Regions from separate parts of the Pseudonocardia autotrophica genome, predicted to be linked through region 2. Evidence: riboswitches for the same ligand, from Rfam matches in the RefSeq annotation. Region 2 holds a riboswitch; the other holds the start of a gene.
What was found. Region 2 has a riboswitch for glycine ahead of Pdca_RS31225 (glycine cleavage T C-terminal barrel domain-containing protein). Riboswitches for the same ligand answer to the same signal wherever they lie in the genome.
Positions count from the first base shown of each region.

Region 1: another riboswitch for glycine. It lies ahead of gcvP (aminomethyl-transferring glycine dehydrogenase); the one in region 2 lies ahead of Pdca_RS31225 (glycine cleavage T C-terminal barrel domain-containing protein).

Region 1 covers NZ_AP018920.1:3,668,603-3,678,021, reverse strand. The annotation lists gene Pdca_RS17225 (AfsR/SARP family transcriptional regulator) at 1-425, opposite strand, end outside; gene Pdca_RS17220 (ATP-binding protein) at 707-1,660, opposite strand; gene Pdca_RS17215 (MEDS domain-containing protein) at 1,678-2,589, opposite strand; gene Pdca_RS17210 (OsmC family protein) at 2,826-3,392, opposite strand; gene Pdca_RS17205 (cardiolipin synthase ClsA) at 3,446-4,168, shown strand; gene gcvH (glycine cleavage system protein GcvH) at 4,178-4,570, shown strand; gene garA (glycogen accumulation regulator GarA) at 4,783-5,235, shown strand; gene Pdca_RS17190 (bifunctional nuclease family protein) at 5,494-5,970, shown strand; gene Pdca_RS17185 (MerR family transcriptional regulator) at 6,174-6,788, shown strand; gene Pdca_RS17180 (YiaA/YiaB family inner membrane protein) at 6,808-7,107, opposite strand; glycine riboswitch at 7,190-7,286, shown strand; glycine riboswitch at 7,287-7,402, shown strand; gene gcvP (aminomethyl-transferring glycine dehydrogenase) at 7,447-9,419, shown strand, end outside.
Region 2 covers NZ_AP018920.1:6,715,329-6,724,747, forward strand. The annotation lists gene glyA (serine hydroxymethyltransferase) at 1-1,115, opposite strand, end outside; gene gcvH (glycine cleavage system protein GcvH) at 1,112-1,498, opposite strand; gene Pdca_RS31225 (glycine cleavage T C-terminal barrel domain-containing protein) at 1,510-1,857, opposite strand; glycine riboswitch at 1,903-1,997, opposite strand; glycine riboswitch at 1,998-2,111, opposite strand; gene Pdca_RS31230 (ArsR/SmtB family transcription factor) at 2,271-2,639, shown strand; gene Pdca_RS31235 (substrate-binding protein) at 2,686-4,116, shown strand; gene Pdca_RS31240 (amidase) at 4,244-5,788, shown strand; gene nthB (nitrile hydratase subunit beta) at 5,785-6,489, shown strand; gene nthA (nitrile hydratase subunit alpha) at 6,493-7,116, shown strand; gene Pdca_RS31255 (nitrile hydratase accessory protein) at 7,113-7,532, shown strand; gene Pdca_RS31260 (hypothetical protein) at 7,585-8,382, shown strand; gene Pdca_RS31265 (AMP-binding protein) at 8,361-9,419, opposite strand, start outside.

The DNA.
Region 1 (9,419 bases), 3.0 Mb from region 2:
GGGCAGCCGATGTCGCGCACCGTGCGCAGCAGATCGGCCGAGGACAGCCCGCGGACCAGCAGCAGCGCCTCGGCGAGATCGACCCGTACGTCGTCGGCGAGGTGCAGCCGGCCGCGGTCGTCGGCGGCCAGCAGCTCCGGGAGATCCACCCCGGTCACGGCCTCGTCCAGCAGCCGGGCCGCCGGGGCCGGGCCGACGCCCGACCACAGGTCGGCGGCCAGTGCGGCGGTCGGCTGGGGGCGCGGGTGCACGGCCAGGTAGGCGATGAGCCGGCGCGAGTCGACCGGCAACGGGACCGGGTGGTCGTCGACGCGCAGGCCGAACGCGCCCAGCACCCGCACCCGGGGGCCGGAGCACTCGGTGCTCCGGTCGGCCGGCGCGCGCTCGGTTGCGAGGTCGGCGGACTCGGCGTGTGCTGGTGTCACATCACACTCACTGGATCGACAGTGATCGTCGGACATGCGGTTTCCCCGGATCGTTCGTGACGTGCGGCCCGCAGGCGGCCCTGCGCCGGGCCGGGGTGCGCCACCCGGGCGGAAGACCGGGGCGCGGAGAGGGCGCGACGAGACCGCATCGCACGGACGGCGGGCGGCGTCTCCGTGCGATGTGCTCGATCGCCGAGGATAGCGGAGCCGGGCCCCGCGCGTGAGATCCGGGTAAGGATTCACTCCGGCGGCGGGGTCCGCGCACCGCCGAACGTGGCAGTTCAGGCGCGGACGAGCAGCCGGACACGGGTGCCGTCATGGGCCCGCCACACGTGCAGGCTGTCGCAGAGCTGGCGGGCGATCCAGGTGCCGCGTCCCCGGGGCCGCGACGGGTGCGGCGGCGCCAGCCCGATCAGGGCCAGTGGGATCGAGCCGGTGTCGTGCACCTCGCACACCAGCTCACCCGGGCGGGACCAGACCGACAGCGCGGCCTCCGGCGAGCCGTGCTCGACCGCGTTCGTCGCCACCTCGTTCACCGCCTGCACCATGTCCTCACCGCGGACCGGGTCGAACCGGCAGGCACGGGCGGCCTCCTCCACCGCGTCGCGCACCCGGGACAGCTCGAAGGTGTTGTACTGCAGCTGCACGTCCGGCGGCCCGAGCAGATGCGGCGGGGCGAACGGGAGCGCCGAGAGCACCTCGGCCGGTGAGCGGAACGCCGGATTGCCGGTCAGCTGCTCGGCGCGCAGCTGCAGCGGATGGTTCGCGACGGCGGCGTCACCGATCGCACCGTGCAACGGGATCCGCGGATACACGCAGAGCTGGGTGACCGCCAGGCCGTCCAGCGAGATGTTGAGCGCGGCCTCCAGCTCGATCCAGAACCCGCCGTCGATCCCGTCGAGGTCCGGATCGTGCTGCGCCACGACGAACACCGGCCTGCCCGACGACGTCAACGCCCGCAGCTCCCTGGCCCGCCACGCGGCCACCGTCTGGCCGGACTCGCGGGCCGAGCGGGTCAGCGTGGTCAGCCTGCCGATCCCGCCCGCACAGTCGGCCAGCTCCGCACGCAGCGCCTGCTCGGCGTCGGGGGAGACGGCGAGTGCGATCTGGGCGCCGGTGTCGCGGTCCGCGGCCGCGGCGACCGGGGCGACCCGGCGGACGAGCTCCGCGGTGTCGTCGGCATGCACCAGCGCGTGCGCGAACCCGGGTGGACGGGGGACCGCATTGACCTTCACCGGACCTTCACCGATCCTCACCGGACCTGCTGCGCGGGTGGCGCGAGCCGGGGCGGATCGTCGTCGAAGGCGAGCTGGGGCGAGAACGCGGCACCGCAGCGGTCCAGGATCCGCTGCACCCGGGGGCGCACCCGGTGCAGCACCAGCCGATGGGTGGACGGGAAGCCCTCGGCCGCATGCACCAGTGCCACCGCCGACGCGACGTCGACGAACCGGACCGAGGCCATGTCGAGCCCGATGTCGGTCGGGGCGTCGGCCGAGCGCAGCGTGCCGTCGAGTGCCTGGTGCAGCAGCGAGGTGATCTTCGGGCGGTTGCTGTGGTCGATCTCGCCGGCCAGCCGGGCGTGCCCGATCCCGAGCCGGACGATCCGCAGCAACCCGTCGTCGTAGGCACCGGCCACCGCCAGATGGTCACGGTGCAGCGCGCGCATGATGTCGATCGACTCGTCCGGGAAGTGCACGTGATCGAACGTGCAGAGCGCGGAGAGGTTCTCCCGGTTCTCCCGGATCAGCCGGGCGAGCAGCCCGTCGTACTCGGGCAGCGTGCCGGACGCCGAGGGATCGAGCGCCGCGTGCATCTGCCCGGTGATCCGGGTGCCGGTCCAGCCCGCGTCCAGCGCATCGGCCACCTTGCCGGTGATCCCGGCGTGGATGTCCGGGAGCGGGGTGCGGAAGGTCCGCCGGGTGTCCTCCTCCGGAAGGATCTCCAGCTGCCCGGTGCGGAGTGGCTCGTCGATCCGGTGACCGTCCTCGGTCATCCTGCGCAGCAAGCCGTCCGCCGCACCGTCGTCGTCGAAGAACAGGACCTTCTCGCCGCGGGCCAGCCCGTGCGCCACGAACCCGGACGCGATCTCCCCGAGATGCTCGACGCTCTCCGGGATCGCGCAGACGTGATCACCGGACGACACATCGTCCGCCAGCTTGATCACGTGTCACCTACCGGGGCGGGCCGCCGACTGTCGGCAGGCACGCCCTGTCACGCCTACGAGGACGACGTCACCGTACGGAGACCCGCGGAGCCCCCCGGAGACCTCGGACCGTACCGGGCGCCGAACCGACAGTGACACGCGGCGAGCGGCCCGCCACCGGCGGTGGACCGCAGGTGGCGGCACCCCGTCCGAGCCGTTCGGCGCAGCAGGATGACGCCCGGACGGACCAGAACGGATCAGGAAGCGGGCCTGACCTCGACCGATGTGGTCGCGCTGCCCTTGATCGTCTGCAGCACCACGCAGTACCGCTCGGTCAGCTTCACCAGGGTGGCGACCGTGTCCGGGTCGGCCGCCGCGTCCCCGGAGCGGACGTCCACGTCGAGGAACAGCCGGATGTCACGGAAGCCGACCGGCGCGTCCTTCGCGACACCGAGCGTGCCGCGGAAGTCGAGATCACCCTCGGCCCGCAGACCACCGCTGACGTCGAGCTCCAGCGCGGTGGCCACCGCCCGCAGCGTCACCCCGGCACACGCGACCAGCGCCTCCAGCAGCATGTCCCCGGAGCACAGCTGGGTCCCGTCGCCACCGGTGGCCGGGTGCAGCCCGGCCTCCGCGAGTGCCTGGCCGGTCGTCACCTTGCAGGCGACCCCGGCGCCGAGCTCGCCGTCCGCGGACAGCGTGACGACCGCGGAGCCGGGATCGTCGCGGTACTGCTGTTTGAGCGGAGCCTGGATGTCCTTCAGCGTTCCGCCGGGGATCGGGCCGGACCCCGGGGAGGAATGAGTGTCGGTCACGGCACCCATCCTCACCCCGCCGGGCCGGACTGCACAGTGCGGGAGCCGTCTAGGCTGACCGGGTGGGCGGGGAATCCGATACGGGCAGGGCCGCGGCGGTCCGACGCGGCGCCCGCGAGGCCCGGGACACGGTGCGCGACACCGTCCGGGACTCGGTACACGAGGTCGCCGGACCGCCCACCGGCGACGATCGGCTCTGGACGGTGCCGAACGCGCTGAGCATGCTGCGGCTGGCCGGCGTCCCGCTGTTCCTGTGGCTGATGCTGGGCCCGCAGGCCGACGGCTGGGCCGTCGCGGTGCTGGCGATCGGCGGCTTCACCGACTGGCTGGACGGCAAACTGGCCCGGGTCCTCGACCAGTACAGCCGGTTCGGCGCGATGCTCGATCCGGCGGTCGACCGGCTCTACATCCTCGCCGCACTGATCGGTCTCGCGATCCGCGACATCGTGCCGTGGTGGGCGGTGGCCGCGCTGCTGGCCAGGGACGTGGTGCTGGCGGTCTGCGTGCTCGTGCTGCGCCGCCGTGGCTACGGCCCGTTCGAGGTGATCTACCTGGGCAAGGCGGCGACCTTCGTGCTGCTCTACGCCTTCCCGTTGCTCCTTCTCGGTGACGGGCCGTCCGCCGCGGAGACCGCCGTCCGGGTGATCGCACACGCCTTCGCGATCTGGGGCGTCGCCCTCTACATGTGGTCCGGCCTGCTGTACATCGCGCAGTTCGTGCTGGCGCTGCGCAGCCCGTTCCCACCCCCGACGACCCGCTTCGATCACCCGGATGGCGGGCGCTAGGCTCACTGCGTGAGTTCGGAGATTCCGTCGGACCTGACCTACACCGAGGCCCACGAGTGGGTGCGCGACACCGGGAACGGGGTGGTCCGGATCGGCATCACCGATCATGCCCAGTCGCAGCTGGGCGATGTCGTGTTCGTCCAGCTTCCGACGGTCGGCGACACCCTCTCCGTGGGCGACGCGATGGGTGAGGTCGAGTCGACCAAATCGGTGTCGGACATCTACGCCCCGGTGCCAGGCGAGGTCGTCGCCGTGAACGAGGCACTGGACGCCGGTCCGGAGCTGATCAACTCCGCTCCGTACGGCGACGGCTGGATCATCGACCTGCGGCTCGCCGACGGTGCGACGCCGGCCGGGCCGCTCGACGCAGAGGCCTACCGCCGGCTCGCCGAGGGCTCCTGACCGACCTCGGCGACCGCCTGACGCAAGTGTCGCCCGGACGCCACCGCCTGACGTATCGCGGTGACACCCGGGCAGGTAGGTTCGGTCCCCCTGACACGTCGACACCGCAGCCGGCCGAGACAACACCGCGACAGAGCGATCACGGCGGACGGCCTGCCTGCATCACCCGGACCGTGTCCGGGATTCCCGTTTCCGGAGGAGGAGACCCCGAGGTGACCACGAACGACCCGCGCGACGTGCCGCCGGAGCGCGCACCGGAGACCACATCGGTCTTCCGGGCGGACTTCCTCGCCGATGTGGAGCAGCCGAGCGCCGAGCCCGCCGTCTCCGGCGTCGACGGGCTACCCGCCGGGTCGGCCCTGCTGGTGGTCCGGCGCGGTCCGAACGCCGGTTCGCGCTTCCTGCTCGACGTGCCGACCACCAGCGCCGGCCGGCACCCCGACAGCGACATCTTCCTCGACGACGTCACGGTGTCCCGCCGGCACGCCGAGTTCCGGCGTGACGCGGGCGAGTTCGTCGTGGTCGACGTCGGCAGCCTCAACGGCACCTACGTCAATCGCGAGCCGGTCGACACGGCGGTGCTCGCGAACGGCGACGAGGTCCAGATCGGCAAGTTCCGGCTGGTCTTCCTGACCGGCCCCCGCGAGGGCGACCCCCGGGGCTGATCCATCCGCGGCGGTCCAGTCGACACGCCGCGGGAAGGACGGGCGTGTGACGATCGTCGAAAGGACGCTCGCACACCCCGTCCGGAGGCGCGCATCGGTGGCCCCGCCCGTGTAGCGTCGGAACGTGTCGGTGGCAGCGGTACGAGCGACCACAGCTCCCAGGGCGCGGACCAGGGCGAGCAAGGCGATCAGGGCGGCCGGGGTGGCGGGTCCATCCCGGGCGGCCGACAGGCCCGACAGGGCCGGGGAGGCGGGCTGATGAGCGAGATGCGCGTCGTGGGCGTCCGGGTCGAACTCCCGGCGAACCAGCCGATCCTGTTGCTGCGGGAGACGAACGGTGATCGCTACCTCCCGATCTGGATCGGATCGGTCGAGGCGACTGCCATAGCTCTCGAGCAGCAGGGGGTGAAGCCGGCCCGGCCACTGACCCACGATCTGCTCAAGGACGTCATCGGGGCGCTGGGGCGGCGGCTGGAGCAGGTACGGGTGACCGACCTGCAGGAGGGCACCTTCTACGCCGAGCTGATCTTCGACGGCGGCGTGACGGTCTCCGCACGGCCGAGCGACTCGATCGCGCTGGCACTGCGGACCGGAGTCCCGGTGCACGCCGACGAGAGCGTGCTGGCCGAGGCCGGGCTCGTCATCCCCGACGAGCAGGAGGACGAGGTCGAGAAGTTCCGCGAGTTCCTCGACTCGGTGTCGCCGGAGGACTTCCGCGGAGCCCAGCCCGGGTGACACCCGATCGGGCGTTCCGGACCGTTCGGCGACATCGGATGCCGCTCGGCGTGTCCGGCCCGTCCCGTGCCACGTCACCTGGCGTTGTGCGGCACGGCCGTGTCGGCGAGCCGCGTTGACCACTCCGGCCGCCGCGCCTACCGTCATCTGCGTTGATGACATCCGTGCAACTCACCTTCACCGAGAGTGATGGGAAGGTGAGGATGGCCACGGTGCGGCCGACCGAGGGAGACCACGCGGTGCAGACGCCACCACCCGAGGGGCCGGGGCAGGCAGAGCTGTTCCCGGACCCGCTCGTCGGTGAGGGGCTGGACGGGGTGTCCGATCGCCTCGTCGGCTTCCGCGGCCCGACCGCGTGCCAGGTCGTCGGTATCACCTACCGGCAGCTCGACTACTGGGCACGGACCGGGCTGGTGGTGCCCTCCATCCGCGGGGCTGCCGGATCGGGCAGCCAGCGGCTGTACTCGTTCAAGGACGTACTCGTCCTGAAGATCGTGAAGCGGCTGCTCGACGCCGGGGTCTCGTTGCAGAACATCCGGATCGCGGTCGAGCACCTGCGCCGGCGCGGGATAAGAGATCTTGCCGGGATCACCCTGTTCTCCGACGGCACCACCGTCTACGAGTGCACCTCCCCGGAGGAGGTCGTCGATCTGCTGCAGGGCGGCCAGGGTGTCTTCGGGATCGCCGTCTCGGGCGCGATGCGCGAGATCAGCGGTGTGATCAAGGACTTCCCGGCGGAGCGGGCCGACGGTGGCACCGTCGACGAGTCCCCGGAGGACGAGCTGGCCCGGCGCCGGTCGCGGCGCGCCATCTCCTGACCGGCGGGCCGGTCACCGGTCACGCGACGGAGCGGAACGGGTCGTGCTCGGCGATCAGCTTCTCCAGCCGAGCCTGATCGACCCGGTTCACCACGGTCAGGCTCTCCTGCTTGTCGCGGACGCACTTGGCCAGCGTGAACGCCGAGGTGATGGCGTAGAGCACCGCGATCGCGAGGAAGGCCTTCACCCACCCGTCGACGGGCAGGTAGAAGGTCCCGATGACGACCGCGGCCAGCGAGACGCCGAAGGACAGCACCGCCTGCAGGTGGAAGGCGGCCGTGGTGGCGGGGACGGGGCTCGGAGCGTTGCTGTTCGACATGCCGGGAAGCCTGGCGTGCCGGAGCGGAGCCCGGTGCCGTGGAAATACTGACCGAACCGGTTATCCTCTCTCCGGTAGTCGTTGACACCGAGCGGGAGAGACCCGGGGCAGCACGACCGGGCGCCGAAGGAGCAAATCCCTTCCCGGAACCTCTCAGGCACCAGGACCGCTCGGTACAGACGCCTCTGGAAAGCGACGGACCACCACGGGGAGTCCGTCCGCCGACGGGGAAAGCCCGAAGCCTCGGGTGAATCTCTCAGGCGCCCGGATCGCGGGTACGGACAGAGGGGAGGGGCGACACAGCCCTGCCCCGCCCGAGCCGTCACCTTCGGAGGCGCCGTGAGCCCGACCCCGCAGCAGGACCGTCCCACCCTCGCCGAACTCGAGCGCGGACTGCCGTTCGCCGACCGGCACGTCGGGCCACGCCCCGGCGAGCTCGCCCGGATGCTCGACGCACTCGGCGTCGACTCGCTCGACGCTCTCGCCGATCGAGCGCTGCCCGGCGCCATCCGCGATCGAGAGCCGGTCGGCGGTTCGCTGCCGGCGCCGGTCGGTGAGGCCGAGATGCTGGCCGAGCTGCAGGGGCTGGCCGACCGGAACACGGTGAACGTCCCGATGATCGGGCTCGGCTACCACGGCACCCGGACCCCGTCGGCGATCCGGCGCAACGTGCTGGAGAACCCGGCCTGGTACACCGCCTACACGCCGTACCAGCCGGAGATCAGCCAGGGCAGGCTGGAGGCACTGCTGGCGTTCCAGACGATGGTGTCGGACCTGACCGGACTGCCCGTCGCCGGTGCGTCGCTGCTGGACGAGGCCACCGCCGCCGCCGAGGCGATGACGCTGCTGCGTCGCGCGGGCCGGGCCACGTCGGCCCGGTTCGTGGTCGACGCCGACACACTGCCGCAGACCGTGGAGGTGCTCCGCACCCGGGCGGCGCCGCTCGGCATCGAGCTGGAGATCGCAGACCTGTCCGGCGGGAGCCTGCCGGACGGCGAGATGTTCGGTGTGCTGCTGAGCTACCCGGGCGCCTCGGGGCGGGTCGCCGATCCGTCCGAGCTGATCGCGCAGGCCCACGAGCGGGGCGCGCTGGTCGCGGTCGCCGCGGACCTGCTGGCGCTGACCCTGCTCACCCCGCCCGGTGAGCTGGGCGCGGACGCCGCGATCGGCTGCACCCAGCGCTTCGGCGTCCCGCTCGGCTTCGGCGGCCCGCACGCCGCGTACCTCTCGGTCGGGCAGCGGCACGCCCGTCAGCTCCCCGGCCGGCTCGTGGGCGTCTCCCGCGACGCGGATGGCCACTACGCGCTGCGGCTCGCGCTGCAGACCCGTGAGCAGCACATCCGCCGGGAGAAGGCGACCTCCAACATCTGCACGGCGCAGGTGCTGCTGGCCGTGATGGCGGCCTGCTACGCCGTTTACCACGGCCCGGACGGGCTGCGCTCGATCGCGCAGCGGACGCACCGGATGGCGGCGGTGCTGGCCGCCGGGCTGCGCGCCGGCGGCGTCGAGATCACCCACGACGCGTTCTTCGACACCGTGCTCGCCCGGGTGCCCGGCCGGGCCGACGCCGTGGTCGCCGCGGCGCACGCCGCCGGGATCGCGCTGCGCCGGGTGTCCGGCGACGAGGTGGGCGTCTCCACCTCTGAGATCACCACCGTCGCGCACCTGCGGACGGTCTGGGAGGCCTTCGGGGCCGGCGCGCCGGACGCCGCGGCACTGGACTCCGGCACCGCCGACGCACTGCCCGCCGAGCTGGCCCGGACCAGCGAGTACCTGACCCACCCGACGTTCCACGAGCACCGGTCGGAGACCGCGCTGATGCGCTGGCTGCGCCGGCTCTCCGACGCCGACCTGGCGCTCGACCGCACGATGATCCCGCTCGGCTCGTGCACGATGAAGCTCAACGCCGCCGCCGAGATGGAGGCGGTGACCTGGCCGCAGTTCAGCGACCTGCACCCGTTCGCACCGGAGTCGGACACTGCAGGTTCCCGGGAGCTGATCGGCCAGCTGGAGAGCTGGCTGGCCGATCTGACCGGCTACGCCGCGGTCTCGCTGCAGCCCAACGCCGGCAGCCAGGGCGAGTTCGCCGGGCTGCTGGCGATCGCGGCCTACCACCGCAGCCGCGGCGAGAGCGAGCGGAACGTCTGCCTGATCCCGGCGTCCGCGCACGGCACCAACGCCGCCTCGGCGATCATGGCCGGGATGCGGGTGGTGGTGGTCGGCACCGACGCCCGGGGCAACGTCGATCTCGACGACCTGCGGGCGAAGATCGACGAGCACGGTCCGCGGCTGTCCGCGCTGATGATCACCTA
Region 2 (9,419 bases):
GCCGGGGTACCGATCCGCAGCCCGGAGGTGATCATCGGCGGGCGCGGGTCGAACGGCACCGCGTTGCGGTTCACGGTGATCCCGACGTCGTGCAGCCGGTCCTCGGCGGCCCGGCCGTCCAGCTCGGAGTTCACCAGGTCGACCAGCACCAGGTGGACGTCGGTGCCGCCGGTGAGCACCCGGATGCCGGCGTCCGCGCAGTCCTGGGCCACCAGCCGCTCGGCGAGCAGCCGGGCGCCCTGCACGGTGCGCCGCTGGCGCTCGGCGAACTCCTCGGTGGCCGCGATCCGCAACGCGACCGCCTTGGCCGCGATCACGTGCTCCAGCGGGCCACCCTGCTGGCCGGGGAACACCGCGGACGACAGCTTCTTCGCGTGCTCGGCGCGGGCCAGGATCAGCCCGCCGCGCGGGCCGCCGAGCGTCTTGTGTGTGGTGGTGGTGACGACGTCCGCCCACGGCACCGGGCTCGGGTGCTCCCCGGCCGCGACCAGCCCGGCGAAGTGCGCCATGTCCACCATGAGCAGCGCGCCGACCTCGTCGGCGATCCGCCGGAACTCGGCGAAGTCCAGCTCACGCGGGTACGCCGACCAGCCCGCGATGATCATCTTCGGCTGCTCGGCGCGGGCGACGCGCTCGACCTCGGCCATGTCGACCAGGCCGGTCGTGGCGTCGACGTGATAGGCCGAGACCCGGTAGAGCCGGCCCGAGAAGTTGAGCTTCATGCCGTGCGTGAGGTGCCCGCCGTGCGCCAGGTCGAGGCCGAGGATCCCGTCGCCTGGCTGCAGCAGCGCCGCCATCGTGGCCGCGTTGGCCTGCGCACCGGAGTGCGGCTGCACGTTGGCGTACTCGGCGCCGAACAACTCGCGGGCCCGGTCGATCGCCAGCTGCTCGACGACGTCGACGTGCTCGCAGCCGCCGTAGTAGCGCCGGCCCGGGTAGCCCTCGGCGTACTTGTTGGTCAGGACCGAGCCCTGGGCCTCCAGCACCCCGACCGGGGCGAAGTTCTCCGAGGCGATCATTTCCAGGGTGTCGCGCTGCCGGTTCAGCTCGGCGTCGACGGCCTTCGCGACCTCCGGGTCGACGTCGGCCAGTGATGCGGTGAAGGTGTCGCTCACGCGCTCTTCTCCTCGGTCAGCGAGCGGTACTCGGCGGCGGTCAGCAGCTCGGGGACGCCGGCGTCGCCGGGCTCGACCCGGAACAACCAGCCGCTGCCGTAGGGGTCCTCGCCCGCGGTCTCGGGCGCGTCGTCGAGGGCGTCGTTGACGGCGGTGACGGTCCCGTCGAGCGGGGCGAACAGGTCGCTCACCGACTTGGTGGACTCGATCTCACCGCAGGCCTCGCCCGCGGTGACGGCGTCGCCCGCCGTGGGCAGCTGCACGAACACGACGTCGCCCAGCGCCTCGGCGGCGTGCGCGGTGATGCCGACGGTGACGGTGCCACCCTCGACCCGTACCCACTCGTGTTGCTCGGTGTAGCGCAGGTCGTCGGGAACTGACATGTCGGGTCCTCTCACTCGGAACGGGTGTGGATGGGCAGGTCGACGTCGACCGGTTCGGACCAGCCTCGGACGTCGACGGCGAGCGCGGTGCCGGGCTCCGAGACTGCCCGATCGCCGACGGCGATCGCGACCGGGTGGTGCAGAGTCGGGGACAGCACGCCGCCGGTCACCTCGCCGGCGGCGGGGAGCACCGGAGGGCCGGCCGGCGCCGCGGCGCGTGGCGCCCGGGGAGGTCGCTGCCGTACCGGACCGGTATCGCCCGGCCGGCGGAGGTCGCTGACGGCCGCGCGGGGTGCGGCGGGCGTGTCGTGCAACGCGGAACGCGGCAGCTCGGGCCGGCGCTGATCGAGCTCGGTCATCGTGGTGGTCACCCCGGGTGTGACGCGTGGACGGTGCCGCCCACACGATCCCCCTCTGTCCCGAGCCTGAGAGATTCACCGGCGCACGACCGGCTTACACCATCGGCGAGGCGTGTCCGACGCCTGCTTTCCAGAGTGGCCTGGCCCGGGCGGTGGGGGGTACCTGAGAGTTTGGCGGGGTGCTTGCTCCTCCGGTGCCTGCCCGGGCACCAGGGGTGCCGCGTCGTCCGACAGGTCTCTTCCGCGCGGGCTCGTACAGCCCGATCTTCAGTTGTCGGGAGGACGATACCCATTCCCGGGGCCCGGGGAAGGGTCCGACGGATCACCGCGATCGACTGCTCGCCCCGCTGCCGCCGGCGGGAGTGTGCCGGGTTACCCACACGCAGCGCCGCACCCCGGTTAGACTCCTTGGCATGTCAACGGATCCTGACGCGTTCGCCGGGGGCGGCCGGGACGCCGGTCTCGCCTTCGACGCGCTCGCCGATCCGGTCCGCCGCCGAATCCTGACGGTGCTGGCCGAGAGCGACGAGTGCAGCGCCGGCGAGCTCGCGGACCGGATCACCTCGGTCGGCCGGACCGCGGTCTCCACCCACCTGCGGGTGCTGCGGATCGCCGGCCTGGTCAGCGAGCGCCGGTCCGGCCGGTTCCGTTACTACTCGATCGAGCCCGGCGGCGCCGCGGCCGACGTGATCGCGCTGCTCAGGAGCCTCTTCCAGTCCTCGCTCGGCGAGGCCCGGTCCGCTGCGGAGAACGCGGCCGGACGGCAGGAGGCAGCCGGGTGACCCGGCGCGCCACCGGACCCCGCTGATCGGCACCCCGCCCGCCGACATGGGGACGATCGCGGTCGCGGTGGAGGAGTTCGCCGCCGTCGCACCCGGTGTCGTCTTCGATCGGTTCGGCCGCGACGGCGGCGGCTGGCTGTTCGGTGCGCACTGCGACCGGGTCGCGCTGGGCCAGCCGGTGACCCTGCAGGCACCCATCGGCGAGGGCCCTCCGGTCGACGTCCTCGGCCGGATCAGCGGCCTCCGCAGGCCGCACATGATCACGATCACCCACGACCAGCCGTGGCGGGGTCGCATCCGGCTGCGCTTCGCCGCGGCCCCGGGCGGCACCCGGATCCGGCTCGACGCCGGGATCGACGCCCAGGGAATGGAGTGGCTGATGCGCCGGCGCGGGCACCCGGTGCGCGACAGCGCCGCCACCGGCCCCCGGATCGGCGCCCTCACCAGCCGGTCCGGCTCGGGGAGCCTGTTCGCCTCGGCCGTGGCCAACGTCGCCGCCCTCGCGGTCGACGAGGTCAATGCCGACGGCGGGATCGACGGGCACCCGGTCGAGCTGCTGCACGCCGACGACGCGACCGATCCCGGCACCGGCGCCCTGGAGGCGCTGCGACTCGCCCGTGCGGGCTGCCGGACGATCTTCCTGATGACGACGTCGGCGACCTACCAGGCGGTGTCCGCGGCGCTGACCGGCCGGGACGTGCTGGTCGTGCACACCAACATGAACGAGGGCGGTGGCGAGTCGCGGCTGCGGATCCGGCTCGGGGAGCGGCCGCACACCCAGATCACGCTGGCGGCCCGGCCGCTGATGCAGTCGGCCGGCGGGCGGCGCTGGTTCCTGGCGGGCAACGACTACGTCTGGCCGCGGGCGGTGAACCGGGTCGCCCGCGAGGTGCTCCCGGACAGCGGCGCCGTGCTGGTCGGCGAGGGTTACGCCCCGCTCGGCGCCCGCGACTTCGGCCCGCTGATCGAGCGGATCGCCGCCGCCGGGGCCGACATCGTGCTGGACACCTTCGTCGGCGCCGACGCGGCCGCGTTCGAGCGACAGTGCCATGCGATGGGCCTGCGCGACCACACCGTCAGCCTCGGCCCGGCGATGGACGAGGCCACCCTGGAACGGATCGGGTTCGAGGCGTCCGAAGGCATCCACGGGGTGTCCGGCTACTTCCAGCACCTGCAGACCGAACGCAACGGGACGCTGCTGGAGCGCTACCGCGAGCGGTTCGGCCGCTGGGCGCCGCCGCTGTCCAGCCTGTCCGAGTCGATGTTCGAGGCGATCCACGTGTGGGCGGCCGCGGCGCGGCACGTCCGGTCCACCGAGCCGACGCCGGTGGCCGACGAGATCCGGCGGGGCCGCTACGAGGTGCCGCGCGGCACCATCGCGCTGGAGGGCAGCCATCACATGGAGCAGCCGCTCTACCTGGCCGCGGCCCGCGGGTCCACCTTCGGGTCGATGTCCGATGTCGAGGGCCGGTCCTGATCTCGGACAGATGACGGGCGCTTGTCGTCCACATCAGATCTCCTGTCAACGCGTCGACAAACATTGACATGACAGTGCGGGCTCCTTAGCTTTCTCGCATCCCCCCGGATGTGAGGAGTACCGCTCGATGGCGATTCCACCCCCCGATCCCGCGCAACTCGCGGCGATCAACTCCCAGCACGCGTTCGGGCTGTCCGAGGCCGAGCTCGCCGAGTTCGGGCCCGCCGTGACCGCGACGCTCAGCGCGACCGACCGGGTCGAGGAGCTCTACCGGGCCTCCGCGCCCGAGGCGCCGGAGCGCGCCTGGGCCGAACCGGCCGACAACCCACTCGGTGGCTGGTACGTGACGACGTCGGTGCCCGGCGCCGCGGACGGCCCGCTCGCCGGGCGGACCGTCGCCCTCAAGGACAACATCTCGCTCGCCGGGGTCCCGATGACCAACGGCTCGGCGACCGTCGAGGGCTTCGTCCCGCTCCGCGACGCCACCGTCGCGACCCGGCTGCTCGCCGCCGGGGCGACGATCACCGGCAAGGCGGTCTGCGAGGACCTGTGCTTCTCCGGCGCCAGTTTCACCTCCCGGCCGTGGCCGGTGCGCAACCCCTGGGACCCCTCGCGGGCGGCAGGCGGCTCGTCCAGCGGCAGCGCCGCGCTGGTCGGCAGCGGCGCGGTCGATCTGGCCGTCGGCGGCGACCAGGGCGGCTCCATCCGCATCCCCAGCGCGTTCTCCGGCACGGTCGGACACAAGCCGACGCACGGTCTGGTGCCCTACACCGGGGCGTTCCCGATCGAGGCGACGATCGACCATCTCGGACCGATCACCCGGACCGTCTCCGACGCGGCCCTGATGCTCGGCGTGCTCGCCGGCGTCGACGGGCTCGACGCCCGCCAGCCCACCTCGCTGGAGCCGGTCGACTACCTCGCCGCACTCGGCGAGTCGGCGGCCGGGCTGCGGATCGGGATCGTCACCGAGGGCTTCGGCCGCCCGGAGAGCGACCCGGGTGTCGACCGGACCGTGCGGGAGGCGATCGGCGCCCTGCGCGAGGCAGGACTGACCGCCGAGGAGGTGTCGATCCCCTGGCACCTCGACGGCATGGCGGTCTGGAACGTCATCGCCACCGAGGGTGCCGCGTACCAGATGGTCACCGGCAACGCCTACGGGATGAACTACCCCGGTCTCTACGATCCCGAGCTGATCGCGCACTACGCGCGGCAGCGGATCGAACGCGGCGCGGAGCTGTCCAAGACGGTCAAGCTGGTCGGCCTGTCCGGCGGCTACACCTTCGGGCACGGCGGCGGCTCGTACTACGCGATGGCCCGCAACCTGGCCCTCGACCTGCGCGCGGCCTACGACGCCGCGCTGAGCAGCTACGACGTGCTGGTCATGCCGACCCTGCCCTACACCGCCCCGGAGCTGATCGGGCTCGACGCCGGCCTGGACAGCTACCTGCCCACCGCGCTCGGGATGATCGGCAACTGCGCCCCGTTCGACGTCACCGGGCATCCGGCGGCGAGCGTGCCGGCCGGCCTGGTGGACCGGCTACCGGCCGGTCTGATGATCGTCGGCAAGCGCTTCGACGACGCGACCGTGCTGCGCGTCGCACACACCTTCGAGCAGGCCGTCGGCGGCTTTCCCGCCCCGCCGGCGCTCACGACCGTAGGAGAACAGCAGTGAACGGAGTCTTCGACCTCGGCGGCACCGACGGATTGGGCAAGGTCGACAACGACCACATGTCCGAGCCGGTGTTCCGTGCGGACTGGGAGAAGCGCGCCTTCTCGATGTTCGCGCAGAGCGCCCGGGCCGGGCTGTTCAACGTGGACCAGTTCCGGCACGGCATCGAGAAGATGGAGCCGGGTGAGTACCTGATCTCGAACTACTACGAGCACTGGGCGCATTCGGTCGAGCACTACGCCGCGGCCGCGGGCATGCTGGACCCGGCCGAGCTGGAGGCGCGGACGACGTACTACCTGGAGAACCCGGACGCGCCGCTGCCCCAGCGGGAGACCGACACCGAGATCGTCGAGTTCGTCGACTGGGCGGTCACCAACGGGTTCCCGGCCCACCGCGAGTCGGACAAGGTCGCGCAGTTCTCGGTCGGCGACGAGGTCGTCATCTCCTCCGAGAGCCCGTACGGCCACACCCGCCGGGCCCGCTACATCCGCGGGCGCCGCGGCGTGATCAGTGCGGCGCACGGCACGTATCTCTACCCCGACACCGCGGGCAACGGGCTCGGCGACTGCCCCGAGCACCTCTACACCGTGCGGTTCGAGGCCACCGAGCTGTGGGGCGCCGAGTACGCGGACCCGAACGGCGCCAACTACTTCGACGTGTGGGAGCCGTACCTCACGCTCGTCCCCGCCACCCAGGGAGTCTGAACCATGACCGTGAAGCCCACCGACACCGCACTCCGCTCGCAGGAGGAGATCACCGCCCGGGTCAAGGCCCTGGAGGCGTTGCTCATCGAGAAGGGCGTCATGACCACCGCGGCGGTCGACCGGCTGGCCGAGGTCTACGAGAACGAGGTCGGCCCGCAGCTGGGCGCGAAGGTCGTCGCCAGGGCGTGGACCGACCCGGCCTTCAAGGAGCGGCTGCTCGCCGACGCCTCGGCCGCCTGCCGCGAGCTGGGCGTCGGCGGCCTGCAGGGTGAGGAGATGGTGGCCGTCGAGAACACCGACACCGTCCACCACGTGATCGTCTGCACGCTGTGTTCCTGCTACCCGTGGCCGGTGCTCGGCCTGCCCCCGAACTGGTACAAGGCGCCGCCGTTCCGGGCCCGGATCGTGCGGGAACCGCGCACCGTGCTCGCCGAGGATTTCGACTTCCCGGTGCCCGACTCGGTCGAGATCCGGGTCTGGGACTCCAGTTCCGAGCTGCGCTACTGGGTGCTCCCGCAGCGCCCCGCGGGCAGCGAGCACCTCTCCGAGGACGAGCTCGCCGCCCTGGTCACCCGTGACTCGATGATCGGGGTCGGCGCGCCGCGTCCGGTCGGGGCCGCGGCATGAGCGGCACGAGCACCGGGATCCGCAGCGACGCCACCGAGCTGGGCGACGCCCGGCGCCGGGTGCAGAAGCTCGTCTGCGACATGCCGGGCGCGGACCGGCCGTTCTCCGAGCCGTGGGAGCTGCGGGCGTTCGCGATGGCGGTGGCAGCCCACCACGAGGGCCACTACGAGTGGAGCGAGTTCCAGCTGTCGCTGATCGACTCGATCCGGCAGTGGGAGGCCGGCGACGGCGGCGAGCCGTGGAGCTACTACCTGCACTGGCTCGAGGCGCTGGAGCACACCCTCGCCGCGAGCGGCGCGCTGTCCGACTCGGCCGCACTCGACGATCGCACCCGCCAGGTGCTGGCCACGCCGCGCAACGCGAACCATCACGAGGCCCGCCGGGAACCGGTGACGGTCGATCCGGCCCGGTCCTGAGCGACGACGCCGGCGGCCCGGTCCGCGCTCCCCGCGGGCCGGGCCCGTCCCGATGATCTTCCCGTCGGCCCCCGGCACCGTGCCGGTCGCCCGCATCCCGCTGGGCGACCGGTTCGTCGCGCGCTCGGGGCGCCCGCCCGGCTGGACGCCCGCCGCCGTCGCGCTCGGCTCCCGGCTGGACGACACCCTGGCCCGGGCCGCCGCCGACCGGTCCGCACCCGGCCGGGCGGTCGCCGCGGTGCTGCTGCTGGACCGCTACGCGCTGCGGCTGGCCGCCCCGGTGCTGGCCGCGTTCCACGAACTCGACACGCTGCTCGACGCACGGCCCGGCAACGTCGCGCTCGGCCCGGACGAGCAGGTGCCCGGCTGGCTGGCGTTCGCCGAACCCGGGATCGCGGCCCGGGCCGATCCGGCCGCGCTCTGCGCCGGCCTGCTGACCGGGAGCCTGCTCCCGCTCGCCGACGAGCTGGCCGCCAGGACCCGGGCCGGGCGGCGCGTCCTGCGCGGTTCGGTCGCGCACGCGGTGGCGCTGAGCGCATTGCACCTGTCGTGGCACCGGCGCGATCCCGACCGGCTCGTCACGCAGACACGTGACCTGCTGGGACGCGCCGATCTGGACCGGCTCGTCACGGTCGGGACCGTCGACGTCGACGGCGCCCCCTGGATGACGGTGTCCCGCCGGGCCTGCTGCCTGGCGTTCCGGACCACCCCACCGGGCGGGCCGCCGCCGTTCTGCGGGACCTGCCCGTGCCTGGACCCGGCCGGCGTCTCGACCGCTGTCGTGGCCGCCGTCCGGTCGTTCCGGGAGCGGAATCCCGCGCCGGATGCTCAGCGGTCGCGCAGCAGGTAGCGCTGGATCTTGCCGCTGGGAGTCTTCGGGAGCTCCGGCACGAAGTGCACCGTCCGCGGGTAGGCGTGCCGGGAGTAGCCGTCCCGGACGAGTGCCTGCAGCTCACCGGCCAGCGCCTGGTGCCGGTCGGCGGTGACCCCGGCCGCGGTGACCACGAACGCCTCGACGACCTCGCCCCGGATGCCCTCGGGATCGGGCCGTCCGACCACCGCGACGTCGGTGACCTCCGGATGGGTGATCAACACGCTCTCGACGTCGAACGGGCCGATCCGGTAGCCCGCGGCGAGGATCACGTCGTCGTCGCGGGCGGCGAAGAAGAAGTAGCCGTCGGGGTCGACCCGTCCGGTGTCGCCGGTGAGGTACCAGCGCCCGTCCCCGGTGAACCGCTCGGCGGTCCGCTCCGGCGCCTCGTGGTAGCCGGCGAACCAGAACAGCGGGCTGGCGGTCGCGTCGATCGCGATCTGGCCCCCGACGACGTCCGCGGTGATCCCGGGCAGCGCCCGGCCCATCGAACCGTCCCGAATGGGGTGCACGACGTCCTCGTGCCAGTGGTTGCCGATCACCATGCCGAGCTCGGTCTGGCCGTAGTGGTCCCGGATCGGGGTCCCGAAGGTCTTCTCCCCCCAGGCCACGACGTCCGGGGTGAGCGGTTCACCGGCCGACGACGCCCGGCGCAGCGTGACCCCCTCGACCGCGCCGCTCTTGCTCAGCGCGCGGTAGATCGTGGGGGCGCCGGCGAAGTTGGTGACGCCGAAGGTGCGCATCACCGCCACCGTGGAGGCCGGTGTGAAGTTCCCCCGGAACAGCAGGTTGGCCCGCCCCGCCAGCAGCGGGGCGACGATGCCGTAGTACAGCCCGTAGGCCCAGCCGGGATCCGCGGCGTTCCAGTAGACGTCGTCCGGGGTGACGCCGAGCCCATGGTGCAGGTAACAGTGGAAGGAGGCGAGCGCCCGCACCGGCACCACCACACCCTTCGGCTTCCCGGTGGTGCCGCTGGTGTAGAGCTGCAGCAGCGCCCCGTCGCCACCGACCGCCTC